One region of the Romboutsia sp. genome, then DNA from elsewhere that is predicted to be linked to it. Evidence: riboswitches for the same ligand, from Rfam matches in the RefSeq annotation. Region 1 holds a riboswitch; each other region holds the start of a gene.
What was found. A riboswitch is a leader RNA that binds a small molecule or an ion and turns the genes downstream of it on or off. The one in region 1 is predicted to bind thiamine pyrophosphate.
Positions count from the first base shown of each region.

Region 1 (3,218 bases):
CTATAAAATATAATTTTAAAAGTAGCAATAAAATTTTGATTGCTACTTTTTATTTATGCTGCTACTATTTTTTTAAGGCTTGTAAGTGGTAATAATGAAAGTATAATAACACAAAGTAATCCTTCTACTCCATTTCCTGAAAAATTATATATAAATGAGTAAACTATAGGATTCATGCCTTCTGGTGCAAATTGTCCAAAAAATACTACTCCTGATATAAAGTGTAGTGTTGTATTTAAAAATACTGCTACTAAACTTCCTAATATAATATTTTTTTTGTTATCTTTTCCAAACGTATCACTAAGCCCTAGTGCCATGTGTGGAAGTGCATAATCAAGTATTACTTGTGCTGGATGAACTATATAACCTTCCATTAATAAACTTATAAGGCCTGTGATAAGTCCTGCTGTAAGCCCTGCTTGTCTAGAGTAAAATATTGATACTAATAATAGAGGAAGCATTGCAAACATGTTTATTCCTCCACCTTGAGGATATTTTATAAATGGTATTAATGATAGTATATAGCTCATAGAACTAAACATTGCTATTGCTACCATTTCTTTTGTTTTAAACTTATAATCCTTCATTTTCATAATATATAAAACTAACGGTATTATAAATATTAAAAGTAAAATTGTATTAAACATATTCTATTTCTCCCCCTTGTTATTTTTTAAATTTCTAAAATATATTTTAAATCATATAAAATCAAATATATAAAGCTGAGTTATTTAAACTAGCAATTTTCTACTAAGTACTAAATCTTATATCTTCTCTATCTTTGCATATTTATTTAATTTTTCAGAATCTAGGCTATACACTTCATCCATTAAATTAACTTTGAAAGTTCCAATTTTAGGATTATTAATGTCTGCTAATTCTCCGCTTAAAGACATTGTAAGTACCCCCATTGTAGCTCCTTCTATAGTCTTTTCACTACATGCTATACAACTTGCTATTAAACTAGCACTCATACATCCTGTTCCTGTTATACTTTTTAGTTTCGAGGTTCCATTATTTATTTTATAAACTGTATCTCCGTCAGTTACTATATCTATTTTCCCAGTTGCTACTACTACACATTCTAATTTTTTAGCAACCTTCTTTATCATTTCAGCTGAATCTTCATCCTCGTCAAAAGAATCTACACCTTTTCCTTTTACCTCAAACCCACCAATGAACTTCATTTCAGCTATATTTCCTTTTACTACATCAAATTTAACTTCATTTAATAATTTATTTATAAGCTCTGCTCTTGCCTTAGTTGCAAATACTCCTACTGGATCTAATATTATAGGCTTATTGTACTTGTTTGCAGTTTTTCCTGCTAGTAGATATAAGTCTAGTAATTCTGAGTTCATAGTTCCTATATTTATTACAACTGAACTTGCAACACTTACAATATCATCTACTTCCTCATATGAAAAACTCATTAAAGGACTCGCCCCTATTGCTAAAGTTATATTTGCACAATCGTTTATTGTTACGTTATTAGTATAATGAAGTACTAATGGATTTGTTTCTTTAACCTTTTGAATTAAATTAAACATATACTTATTCCCCCTAACATTTTTGCTTTATAATTTAACAATTAAAAAAAGCTATACCTAATAGGCATAGCTTTATAGTTACATAGTACAATTATAAATATTATTATATTTATGTAAAAGCTTTCCTACGCTGGTATTATCCAGATCAGGTATAAGGGTCGGTAATCCTCTCAGCCACTTGGCTCCCCTAGCTATTTTGTTTTGTTTTACAATTTAATTATAGTCTTTTACTTTTCATTGTCAACTAAAATATTCCATGAAATAACAAAAGACACTAGATTTAATAATTATAGTCATCAAATCTAATGCCTTTTACCAAAGCTATCACCTTTTAGTGAGCTTTTCCCTCTTTTTTGATTTTTATTAAATAATATTTACTATTTAGCATACAATCAATTATTGGCTATTGACTTCATTAGCTAATAGCTATAAATTAAAATGAGGTTTTTTTAATTCTGATAAGTTATTTAATATGATATCAACAGATATCTCATCATCTAAACACCCAATAGTTACTAGTAAAAGGTTAGGTTATAGTCCTAGCTTTTATCTAGTGAGTTTAGATACAAAATTAATTTTCATTAACTCTGTACTTATATATTAACCATTTTAAAGTTTAAAATTCATATTTTTATAAAAATTTTAATTTTCTTATACATCTCTCACTGAAGCTTAAAATTCGCTTATTTTAATATTGGTAGAATCCAAATTCACCTTCTACTGAAAATTTATCTCTACTTAATAAACCACCATATGATATTGTTAGGCTATATAATTGGTCTACTAGGTTTCTATTTATTATTACAGTATACCCATCAACTTCATATACTTCGTCATTTTCTTTTATTTCATCTAATTCAAAGTCAAGCTTTGCATCATCATGCATAGTTATACATCTTGTGCGTATTCTTATATTTTTATGCTCGCTATTTTGCATTAATTTATCAAGTTCTATCTTTGCGCTTTGTGTTATAAGTATATCCATTGTTTTTCTCCTATAATTTGAATTTTCTTTTATACTTTTATAGGTATAATACCCAATTGTTCCAAATATAACACATAATAATACTACTGTAAAGTATGTTCCCATGCCTTAAATACTTATAGTAGCAATCTTTCTCGTTTTATAGTTTATATTCTAATGTTTATCAGTAAAATCAATACGCACATTGCTATTGAATAATTTGATTGAAGTTTGTTATTATAAGTATTTTTTAATATTTATTAAATTTCGTGCCCTAATAATAAGATCATACTTTCAAGTTTATCTATATTATTTTCATTTCCTTTTTCATATAAATGCAAACATTTTTTTACCTTAGTTTCTCCTTTTATTAACTTTGTCGCAAATGCTAAACAAGTTTGTTGTCCACACTTTTTACAGTTTAGCTTAGGTAAATAAGTGTATGCCTCTATTGGGCTTGGTAATTTTATAAGTTCATATGATGGTTGTATTTCACTTCTTTTTTCATCTACTTCATTTATAATATCTTTTAAATAATCTAATACTTCAAATGCTTCTGTTTCATTAAGTAATTTTGCAACGTTAATATTCTCTTCAAAAATAGTTATAATTTTATGTTCCTTGTTAAACACAAAAGTATTTGCTCTTTGATTGTATATTGCTGTTTTTAAATATGAATTTAAATAAGGAAATATATCGCTTAT
Region 1 is NZ_JBXKIW010000091.1:19,488-22,705, reverse strand. It holds gene AC11VW_RS14610 (aminotransferase class V-fold PLP-dependent enzyme) at 1-6, shown strand, start outside; gene thiT (energy-coupled thiamine transporter ThiT) at 54-647, opposite strand; gene thiM (hydroxyethylthiazole kinase) at 765-1,550, opposite strand; TPP riboswitch at 1,656-1,749, opposite strand; gene AC11VW_RS14595 (hypothetical protein) at 2,239-2,535, opposite strand; gene AC11VW_RS14590 ((Fe-S)-binding protein) at 2,775-3,218, opposite strand, start outside.

Region 2 (3,218 bases), on a different contig from region 1:
GCAACTAAAGTTGCAGCTCCTCCTTCAGGTGGTTGTACTATTTCAACATCTAGACCTTCTTCTTTATAATATCCATTTTCAAGAGCAACAAATAATCCTGTATGATTAGTATTTGGTGTCCAATCTAGTACCATTGTTACCTTTTCATTTTTTGATTCTTCTTTGTTCGTATCTGTATTTTCATTTTTATTTGAACATCCACTAAGTACACTCATTGTAAGTACACTTACAAGTCCTAAACTTACTAATTTTTTTAATTTCATAAAATCCTCCCTATATATTATGTCTTAAGGCTATTTTTTTAATAGCTTGTACTATTACTACAAATATCAAACTAAATATTATTACTAATATAGTAGATGCAAAAACTTTATCTAATGCATATGCACTCTTTGATCTTACCATATATACACCTAACCCTTTTGTTCCACCTAACCATTCTGCTACAGTTGCAGCAACTACGGTATAAGTTGCTGATATTTTAAGCCCTGAGAAAAATTTATCCATAGCCATTGGAAATTTAAGATGTATAAATGTAGATAATTTACTACTATTCATAGTTTTAAATAAATTCAAATAATCCTTGTCTATATTTTCCATACCATCTACAAAACTTATAAGTATTGGGAAAAAACAAGTCATAGTTACCATTATAACTTTAGGCAACATATCAAATCCAAACCATATTATTAAAAGTGGTGCTATTGCAATAGTTGGTATCGTTTGCGATACAACCATGATAGGATATACACATTTCTTGAAAATGGGTATGAAATCCATAAGTATTCCCATAGTTAAAGATAGTATTATAGCTATTATAAATCCTATTGTAGCTTCATTTAAAGTGGTTATAGTGTTAACGTATAAGTTTAAGTAATCTTTATAAAATACCTTCAGTATATCTGTTGGAGCTGGTAATATATATTGAGGTACATTTTGTACTTTGACTATTGCTTCCCATATAATTAACAAAACTAAAAATGTAGCTATAGGATATAAGCTATTTTTTACTTTATCTATGGTTTTTAAGTTTTTCATTTATAGTTATTCCCCCAGCTTTTTCATCTATCCTAGCTGTTGTTATAACTCTTTCGCAACCAAGATTAAAAGGAATTCTATGTATTACCTTTAAAAGGTCAAATACTTCTTCAAATTCTCCTTCTATTGTTGTACTCATCGCACCTATTTCATGTTTAAGTCCACTTTTTTGAATTTCTTCTATACATGCATCTACTACTTTATACATTTCTTCTTCTCCTGCATAAGGTCTTAAGGGCATTACTGCTACATCTACTATTACCATATAGTTCACCATCCTTTAAAGTTAATTTTTATTCATATACATAAATTCCAGTTTCTTGTCATAAATTAAGCCTATATATCCAAAAATATACTAAAAATTATTTTATAAATTTCGTAATATATTTAAATCTTATAGTTTAATCAAAAAGGTCTTATCCAACTAGGATAAGACCTTACAAGCTCTTTTTATATAAGCTATTTTATCTCCCTACGCTGGCATTATCCAAACAGGTTAAAGGGTCGAGATTTGTATCTCCTCTCAGCTGACTAGCTCCCCAAAATATGTATTTTCAACTTGATTATACTATACTTATCAAATTTTAACAATTATTTTATATTTGTACTTACTTATTAATATTTCATATACTATAATAAGTATATATTGCTTATTAAGGAGGTCATTATGATTAACACCCTAAAAAATAAATTTAAAAACTATAAACCGTATATAAACGGACATCAAAATATGAAAAAAGCTTCTGTTCTAATTCCTATTGTAAAAAAGGATAATAGTTACTATATATTGTTTCAAGTTCGTTCTAAAAATTTAAAAACTCAACCTAATGAAATATCATTTCCTGGTGGAAAAATAGAACCTAATGAATCCCCACTTGATGCAGCTATTAGAGAAACCTGTGAAGAACTTGGTACTAATAAAAACAATATTGATATTATATCTGACCTTGATTTACTTATTACACCTGCAAATTTAATAATACATCCTTATGTAGGATATATAAAGGATATAAGTAATCTAAATATAAATAAAGATGAAGTAGATCATATATTTTTAGTTCCAATTTCATACTTACTAAAATATGAGCCTAGTTATTATAACAATGAAATCAAAATTATTCCGAATGAAAATTTTCCATATGATATTATTCCCAATAATCATAACTATAAGTTTGATAGTGGTAATTATCCTGTACTCTTTTATGAATATGAAAACTATATCATTTGGGGAATTACTGCTAAAATTCTTGAAAATTTCTTGATGCTAATAATGAATTAGTAGTACATTGCCCAAACTTAGGTTCAAAAAACATTTAAATTATACTAAAAAATACCTTATATAGTAGACTTTTTTAATTGTCTATTGTATAGGGTATTTTTTAGTATTTTTATAGCTTGTTATGTTAATTTTTTATCTACTAAATTCTTCTATAAATATCTTTACTAATTCTGGGTCAAATTGCGTTCCTGAGCACTTTTTAATTTCTTTTATAGCTTCTTCGTTACTCATTTTCAACTTATAGGCTCTTTCACTAGTCATTGCATCATAAGAGTCTGCTATACAAATTATTCGCGATAAAAATGGTATTTTTTTACCTTTCAAACCTAAGGGATATCCTTTTCCATCCCATCGTTCATGATGTGATAATATATTGTTTGCAACATGTGCTATTTCATAATTAGATTTAGCTACTCTATAACCTTTTTCTGTATGAGTTTTGATTATATCAAACTCACCATCCGTAAGTTTCTCCGGTTTTGATAATATTTCATCTGGTATTCCTATTTTACCTATATCATGTAATTTAGCTGATAATATAAGTTCCTTCATTTGACTAGAATTAAGTTCCATACTATCACCTAATTTTTTTACATAATTAACGACTCTATCTGTGTGTTGCTTAGTTTCTAGACTTTTTTCTGTGAGAGATTCATTTAATGCATTTAGTATTCTTTTTTTAGAACCAATATGACTTGGAAGTTTCTCTTTGTATAACTTTTCTTCCGCTTCTTTTAATATATCATTTATATTTTGGTTAATGTTAGTTTTTGTTGCACATCCTAAAGATATCCTAAGTGGTATAGATGTATATGATTCTTTTTTACATGCGCTCTTAATTTTATTACATATTTCATTTGCTTCTTCATGTTCTGTATTTGGGAGTAATATAACAAATTCA
Region 2 is NZ_JBXKIW010000038.1:19,231-22,448, forward strand. It holds gene AC11VW_RS04215 (ABC transporter substrate-binding protein) at 1-263, opposite strand, end outside; gene AC11VW_RS04220 (ABC transporter permease) at 274-1,038, opposite strand; gene AC11VW_RS04225 (MTH1187 family thiamine-binding protein) at 1,013-1,303, opposite strand; TPP riboswitch at 1,491-1,590, opposite strand; gene AC11VW_RS04230 (NUDIX hydrolase) at 1,706-2,317, shown strand; gene AC11VW_RS04235 (sensor domain-containing diguanylate cyclase/phosphohydrolase) at 2,450-3,218, opposite strand, start outside.
Region 2: it holds a riboswitch for thiamine pyrophosphate, as region 1 does, so the genes downstream of both, AC11VW_RS04225 (MTH1187 family thiamine-binding protein) here and thiM (hydroxyethylthiazole kinase) in region 1, are expected to answer to the same signal.

Region 3 (3,218 bases), on a different contig from region 1:
GAGCTGATATTTTAAGTGCTAAACTAGAAATATTTTTAGATGCTTCTATTGCAGATTCTTTTTTATCAGCTCCTATTTCATTTCCAATTATAACAACAGATGCATTAGCAAGACTAAATGAAATTATCATAAATAAATTCATTACAGTTGAACAAATTTGTATAGAAGCAGCAGCTCCAGTGCCTATTCTTGCATAAATCGCTGCATAAGTTATATTACCGAATGCCCAACAAGCTTCATTTGCAAGTATTGGAATAGTAACAGATGTTAAAGCAGAAGACAGTGACTTAGGTAATTCAAAGATATATTTAAATCTTAGCTTTAAAATATCTACTTTAGTATAAACTGTTATAAGAACTATTAAACATTCAACTATTCTAGCTATAAGAGTAGCTATAGCAGCACCTTTTATACCAAGAACAGGCATTTTAAAGAGTCCAAATATTAATATTGAGTTTAATACACCATTAACTATAAGTGCGATTAAACTTGCCCACATAGGCAATTTAGTATTACCTATACTTCTAAGCCCACTGGCAAATGTGAATGTTATAGTAGTGAAAAAATAACTTATTATGGCTATTTGTAAGTATTCAACACCAATTTTTATAACAGTAGGATCATTATTAAAAACTGCTATTATTTTTTCTGGTATTAAAAGCCCTAAAGTCATAAATATAATAGTTAACGATATACTATAAAATAATGATCTAGATAAGACCCTTTTTATATTATTAGTATCTCCCTTTCCATATAATTGAGCAATAAGTACACCCGAACTTATTGCAATAGCATTTGCAAGTAGTGAAAATAAAAAATAATACTGATTAGCAATTCCAACAGAAGCTAATTGTATTTCACCAACCTTACCTATCATCATAGTATCTAACATATTAAGAGATGATGTTATCAGGTTTTGTAACACTATTGGCAATGTAATTAAAAATAAGTGCTTATAAAATTCTTTGTCTTTTTGATAGTTTGTTATTGTATTTTTTATCATTAAGTTCCTCCTTGGTAATAACTATTATAAAAATAATCTTAAATAAATTAAAAACCCCGCACTTGTAGGTTTTTTTCAAGTGGGGGGTTCAACACTTATATACTCAAATAAAAAATATGAGTATATTAAATATATGTAATTAAAATTCAAACTGGGTAGTTAAATTTTGCAGTAATTAGATACAAAATCCTTATAATTATATAATTTAAAAAATATAAAGTCAATCATAAAAAATGTAAATAAAATATTAAAAAAATATATGTAAAAAAATGTATTATAATATTGAAGTAATAAAATCACTATGCTATACTCAACTTGTAAAAATAAATAATAGAATTAGAGCTAGGGGAGCTAGAATTGGCTAGCTGAGAATAAAGCCTCAACTTAAAGACCCTAACCACCTGATCAAGGTAATGCTTGCGAAGGGAAGCTTTTTAATATAATTTTACTAATAAATAGAGATTATTTAGCGTACGTAAATTATGAAAGTGCTTTCCTTTTGATTAAGGATAAGCACTTTTTTTTATATTATAGATAGGGGTGAGAAGATGAAGGTAAATGGGAAAGAGATAAAATTTAAAGAAGATAAAAATATACTTAGTTTATTAAATGATTTTGATATAAGCAAAGATAGAGTAGTAGTAGAAGTAAACTTTGATATATTAGAAGAAGAAGATTTCGAAAAATATATATTAAAGGAAGAAGATGTTATAGAACTTATTAACTTTGTTGGGGGAGGCTAAAATGCAAATTTTTATAAATGAAAAGCTTCTAGAGGTAAAAGAAAATATAACTGCTTATCAAGTAAAAGATGAATATAAAAAAGATAGTGATGTAGTCATTTTAAATGGACATCCAATAGAAAAAGATGAAATGCTTAGAGAGAAAGATAAGATTACATTAATTAAAAAAGGGGAAAGTTTAAGTTTAGATGAGTTAGAAAACTTGTTAATAGCAAGGCATACTCCTAATGTACACAACAAACTTAAAAAAGGAAAAATAGCAATCTTAGGTCTTGGAGGATTAGGATCAAATATAGCTATATCTCTAGCAAGAATTGGAGTGGGACAATTAGTTCTTGTAGATTTTGATGTTGTAGAACCATCAAACCTCAATAGGCAACAATACTTTATAGATGATATAGGTAAATATAAAACACAAGCAATGTATGAGAATATATCTAAAATAAATCCGTTTATAAATATAAAAACTTACAATATGCTTGTAAGTAAAGAAAATATGAATGTATTTAATGACGTAGATATAATAATTGAAGCCTTTGACAATCCAAAGTATAAAGCTCAAATTAGCAATTATGTTTTAATAAATATGAAAGATAAATATTTGATTGCATCATCAGGAATGGCAGGATATTATGATTCAAATATAATAAAAACTAAAAAGATTAGAGAAAAGTTTTATATATGTGGAGATTTAGTAAATGAAGCCAAAATAGGAGAAGGGCTTATGGCGCCAAGAGTTGCTATTTGTGCTAATCATATGGCTAATTTAGCTATGCAGATTCTAATAAATAATTAAATTTAATTAAAAAATCAGGAGGGAAATATGGATAAATTAATTTTAGGTGGACACGAGTTTAATAGTAGACTTTTAATAGGAACTGGCAAATACGGTTCTAATGATATATTACCAAAGGTAATTAAAGAAAGTGACAGTCAAATAATCACTATGGCACTAAGAAGAGTTGATTTAGATAATAGGGAAGAAAATATATTAACACACATACCAAATCATATGACAATATTACCAAACACATCAGGAGCAACAAATCATCAAGAAGCAGTAAGAATAGCAAGAATAGCACGTAAAATGGGATGCGGGAATTTCATAAAAATAGAGGTTATTTCAGACAATAAATATTTATTACCAGATAATGAAGAAACAATAAAAGCTACAAAAATATTAGCACAAGAAGGATTTGTAGTACTTCCATATATGACACCAGACCTTTATGCAGGTAGAAGGCTTATAGAAGCTGGGGCAGCAGCAGTTATGCCACTGGGATCACCTATTGGCTCTAACAGAGGAATTAAAATGAAAGAAATGATAAAAATCATGATAGAAGAATTAGATATACCTATAATAGTGGATGCAGGTATTGGAAAGCCATCACAAGCAATGGAAGCAATGGAAATGGGGGCAGCAGCAGTATTAGTAAACACTGCAATAGCATCAGCAAATGATCCTATAAAAA
Region 3 is NZ_JBXKIW010000044.1:53,152-56,369, reverse strand. It holds gene AC11VW_RS05765 (MATE family efflux transporter) at 1-1,003, opposite strand, end outside; TPP riboswitch at 1,338-1,448, shown strand; gene thiS (sulfur carrier protein ThiS) at 1,552-1,746, shown strand; gene thiF (thiamine biosynthesis protein ThiF) at 1,748-2,542, shown strand; gene AC11VW_RS05750 (HisA/HisF-related TIM barrel protein) at 2,570-3,218, shown strand, end outside.
Region 3: it holds a riboswitch for thiamine pyrophosphate, as region 1 does, so the genes downstream of both, thiS (sulfur carrier protein ThiS) here and thiM (hydroxyethylthiazole kinase) in region 1, are expected to answer to the same signal.

Region 4 (3,218 bases), on a different contig from region 1:
AATATATGCCACCAAAAAAAGTTCCTTATAAAGGTTAATTCTAATTTTTATATACAAAAAAGGAAGCCCCCTATGCTTCCTTTTTTGTATTTCAATTTTATATTTATTTAAATTAATCTATTTTTTCAATCCATTTTTTACTTTCTAAGCGTATATCTTCTTTTTTGAGAATTGCTGAAACTACTGCATATCCATCAGTTTCTAATTCTTTCAAATCCTCTAAATTATTTAAATCAATTCCGCCTATTAAAACTATTGGAATATCAACTTCTGACTTTATTTCCCTTACTGTATCAAATGATACTGATTTTGCATCTAATTTAGTAGAAGTATTATACATAGCACCTACACCTATGTAATCAACACCATCTTCTTTAGCCTTTTGAGCTTCTTTTAAATCTCTAGCAGAAACACCTAGTATCTTTCCTTTTCCTATTAACATTCTAACTGATTTTGCATCTATATCACTTTGTCCTACATGAACTCCATCAGCATCACAAAGCATTGCAATATCTACTCTATCATTTATTATAAAACTAACATTATATTTTTTAGTTAACTCTCTTAACTTCATAGCCTTTTCTAAAAATTCACTACCAGATGCATTTTTTTCTCTTAACTGCACCATAGTAACTCCGCCTTTTATAGCCTCTTCTATACATTTATAAAAGTCCCTGTTTTTTAATATTTCACTATCTGTTACTAAGTATAGCTTTAATTGTTCTTTTATATTATTTTTCATGAATTTCCCCTCTATTTTATTTATCAAATTTATAAAAATGATGAACTGGTCCTACCCCGTGACCTATATCAAAACTATTTTTTATAGCTTCTGTTATATAAATTTTACTAAGTGCAACTGCTCCTTTTATCTCATATCCTAATGCTAGATGAGAAGCTATTGCAGAAGATATAGTACATCCTGTTCCATGAGTATTTTTTCTGTCTAATCTTTTACTTTCATAAACTTCAAACACATCTTTTCCAATTAGTAAATCTATAGCATCTCCATCTAAATGCCCCCCCTTCATTAATACATATTTTGGTCCCATTTGTAGTATTTTTTCCCCTGCCATACGCATCTCTTCTAAAGTATCTATCTTCATACCTGTTATAGCTTCTGCCTCTGGCACATTTGGAGTTATTATGTATGCCATTGGTATTAAATGTTTTATCATATTTGCTTTAGCTTCTGGTCTAAGTAAGCTAAATCCACTCTTTGATATCATAACTGGATCTACTACTAAGTTTTCTGGTTTGTATTTTTTTAAAGTATTTGCTATTTCTAATATTATTTCTGGACTTGATACCATACCTATTTTTACAGCCTTTGGTCTTATATCATCAAATACTACTTCTATTTGTTTTTTTATTATACTTTGGCTTAACTCTTCTACTTCAAATACTCCTTGTGTATTTTGTGCTGTTATTGCTGTTATCACACTCATTCCATAAGTTCCTATGGCACTAAATGTTTTTAAATCAGCTTGTACACCAGCTCCTCCACTGCAATCTGACCCTGCTATTGTAAGTGTTGGTATTTTGTAATTTCTCATAGTTGCCCCCTTAATTGTATTATATAAAATTTGCGCTAATCAAAAAGCCATACCTGATTTAGGTATGGCTTGATTACACTTATAAATATATTATATATTCAAATTCATGTATAAGCTTTCCTACGCTGGCATTATCCAGATCCGGTATAAGGGTCAGTAAATCCTCTCAGCCTTTTGGCTCCCCTAGCTATTTTCATTTATAATTTTTTATTTACAAGTTAATTATAGTACTTTTTATTTTATTGTCAATCATTGTTACATTTTATTCCCTTTTAATCTAACTACATTTGCAGCTACTCCAACTACTGTAGCTCCATCTGGTACATCTTTTATAACTACTGCATTAGCTCCAACTTTTGAATTAGAACCTATGTTAATAGGGCCTAGTATCTTTGCCCCCGCCCCTATTATTACATCATTTCCAACAGTTGGATGTCTTTTTCCACTATCTTTACCAGTGCCTCCTAATGTGCTTCCATGGTAAATTGTTACTCTATCTCCAACTTCTGCAGTTTCTCCAATTACAACTCCCATTCCATGATCTATTAATATACTTTCTCCTAGCTTTGCTCCTGGATGTATTTCAATTCCTGTTAAAAACCTTGCTATTTGAGATATAAGCCTTGCAGTAAAAAAACGCTTATGATTATATAAAAAATGCGATACCATATGAATTAATCTAGCGTGAATAGATGGATATAGTAAAAATACCTCTATTTTACTTGTTGCTGCTGGATCATTTTCCATTATATATTCTATATCTTTATTTATTTTTCTAAACAATTTTATCATCCCCTTAATTTACCTTATGCCTTTTAATTAAATCAATTTATTATTTGAAAATATCCATAGATATATATTTTTCAATACCATCTGGTGCTATTGTAACGATCTTTTTATCAGGATACATTTTACCTAGTTTTAAAGCACCAAAAACATTAGCTCCTGAAGATATACCAACTAATATAGATTCTTTATCCGCCATTAATCTAACCCCTTGAAAAGCTTCTTCATCGTCTATTGTCATTACTTCATCTACTAAATTAGCATCATAGTTTTTAGGAATAAATCCTGCTCCTATACCCTGAATCTTATGAGGTCCACTTTGTCCATTAGATATAACTGGAGAATTTTTAGGCTCTAGGGCTACTATTTTTATATTAGGATTTTTCTCTTTTAAATATCTTGCCACCCCACTTAAAGTCCCCCCTGTACCTACACCACAAACAAATATATCTAAATCACTTACTGCGTTTAATATTTCAACCCCTGTAGTTTGATAATGACCCTTTGGATTATCTTCATTATCAAATTGCTTTAAACTTTTGTAATTATTATTTTCATTTAAAAGTTCTTCTGCTTTTTTTATAGAACCGCTCATTCCAAGCTTTCCATCAGTTAAAATAAGCTTTGCTCCATAGGCTTTCATAAGCTCTCTTCTTTCTATACTCATAGTCTCTGGCATTACTATTATTACTTCATATCCTTTTAATTTTCCTATCATAGCTAATGCTATTCCAGTATTTCCACTAGTTGCTTCTACTAGTACATCACCTTTTTTAAGCATATCTCTTTTTTCAAGTCCATCTATCATAAAATAAACCGCTCTATCTTTTACACTTCCAGCTGGATTATATTTTTCTAATTTTACATAAATATTAG
Region 4 is NZ_JBXKIW010000047.1:25,040-28,257, forward strand. It holds gene AC11VW_RS06400 (collagen-like domain-containing protein) at 1-38, shown strand, start outside; gene thiE (thiamine phosphate synthase) at 113-742, opposite strand; gene thiD (bifunctional hydroxymethylpyrimidine kinase/phosphomethylpyrimidine kinase) at 759-1,556, opposite strand; TPP riboswitch at 1,657-1,751, opposite strand; gene epsC (serine O-acetyltransferase EpsC) at 1,812-2,348, opposite strand; gene cysK (cysteine synthase A) at 2,389-3,218, opposite strand, start outside.
Region 4: it holds a riboswitch for thiamine pyrophosphate, as region 1 does, so the genes downstream of both, thiD (bifunctional hydroxymethylpyrimidine kinase/phosphomethylpyrimidine kinase) here and thiM (hydroxyethylthiazole kinase) in region 1, are expected to answer to the same signal.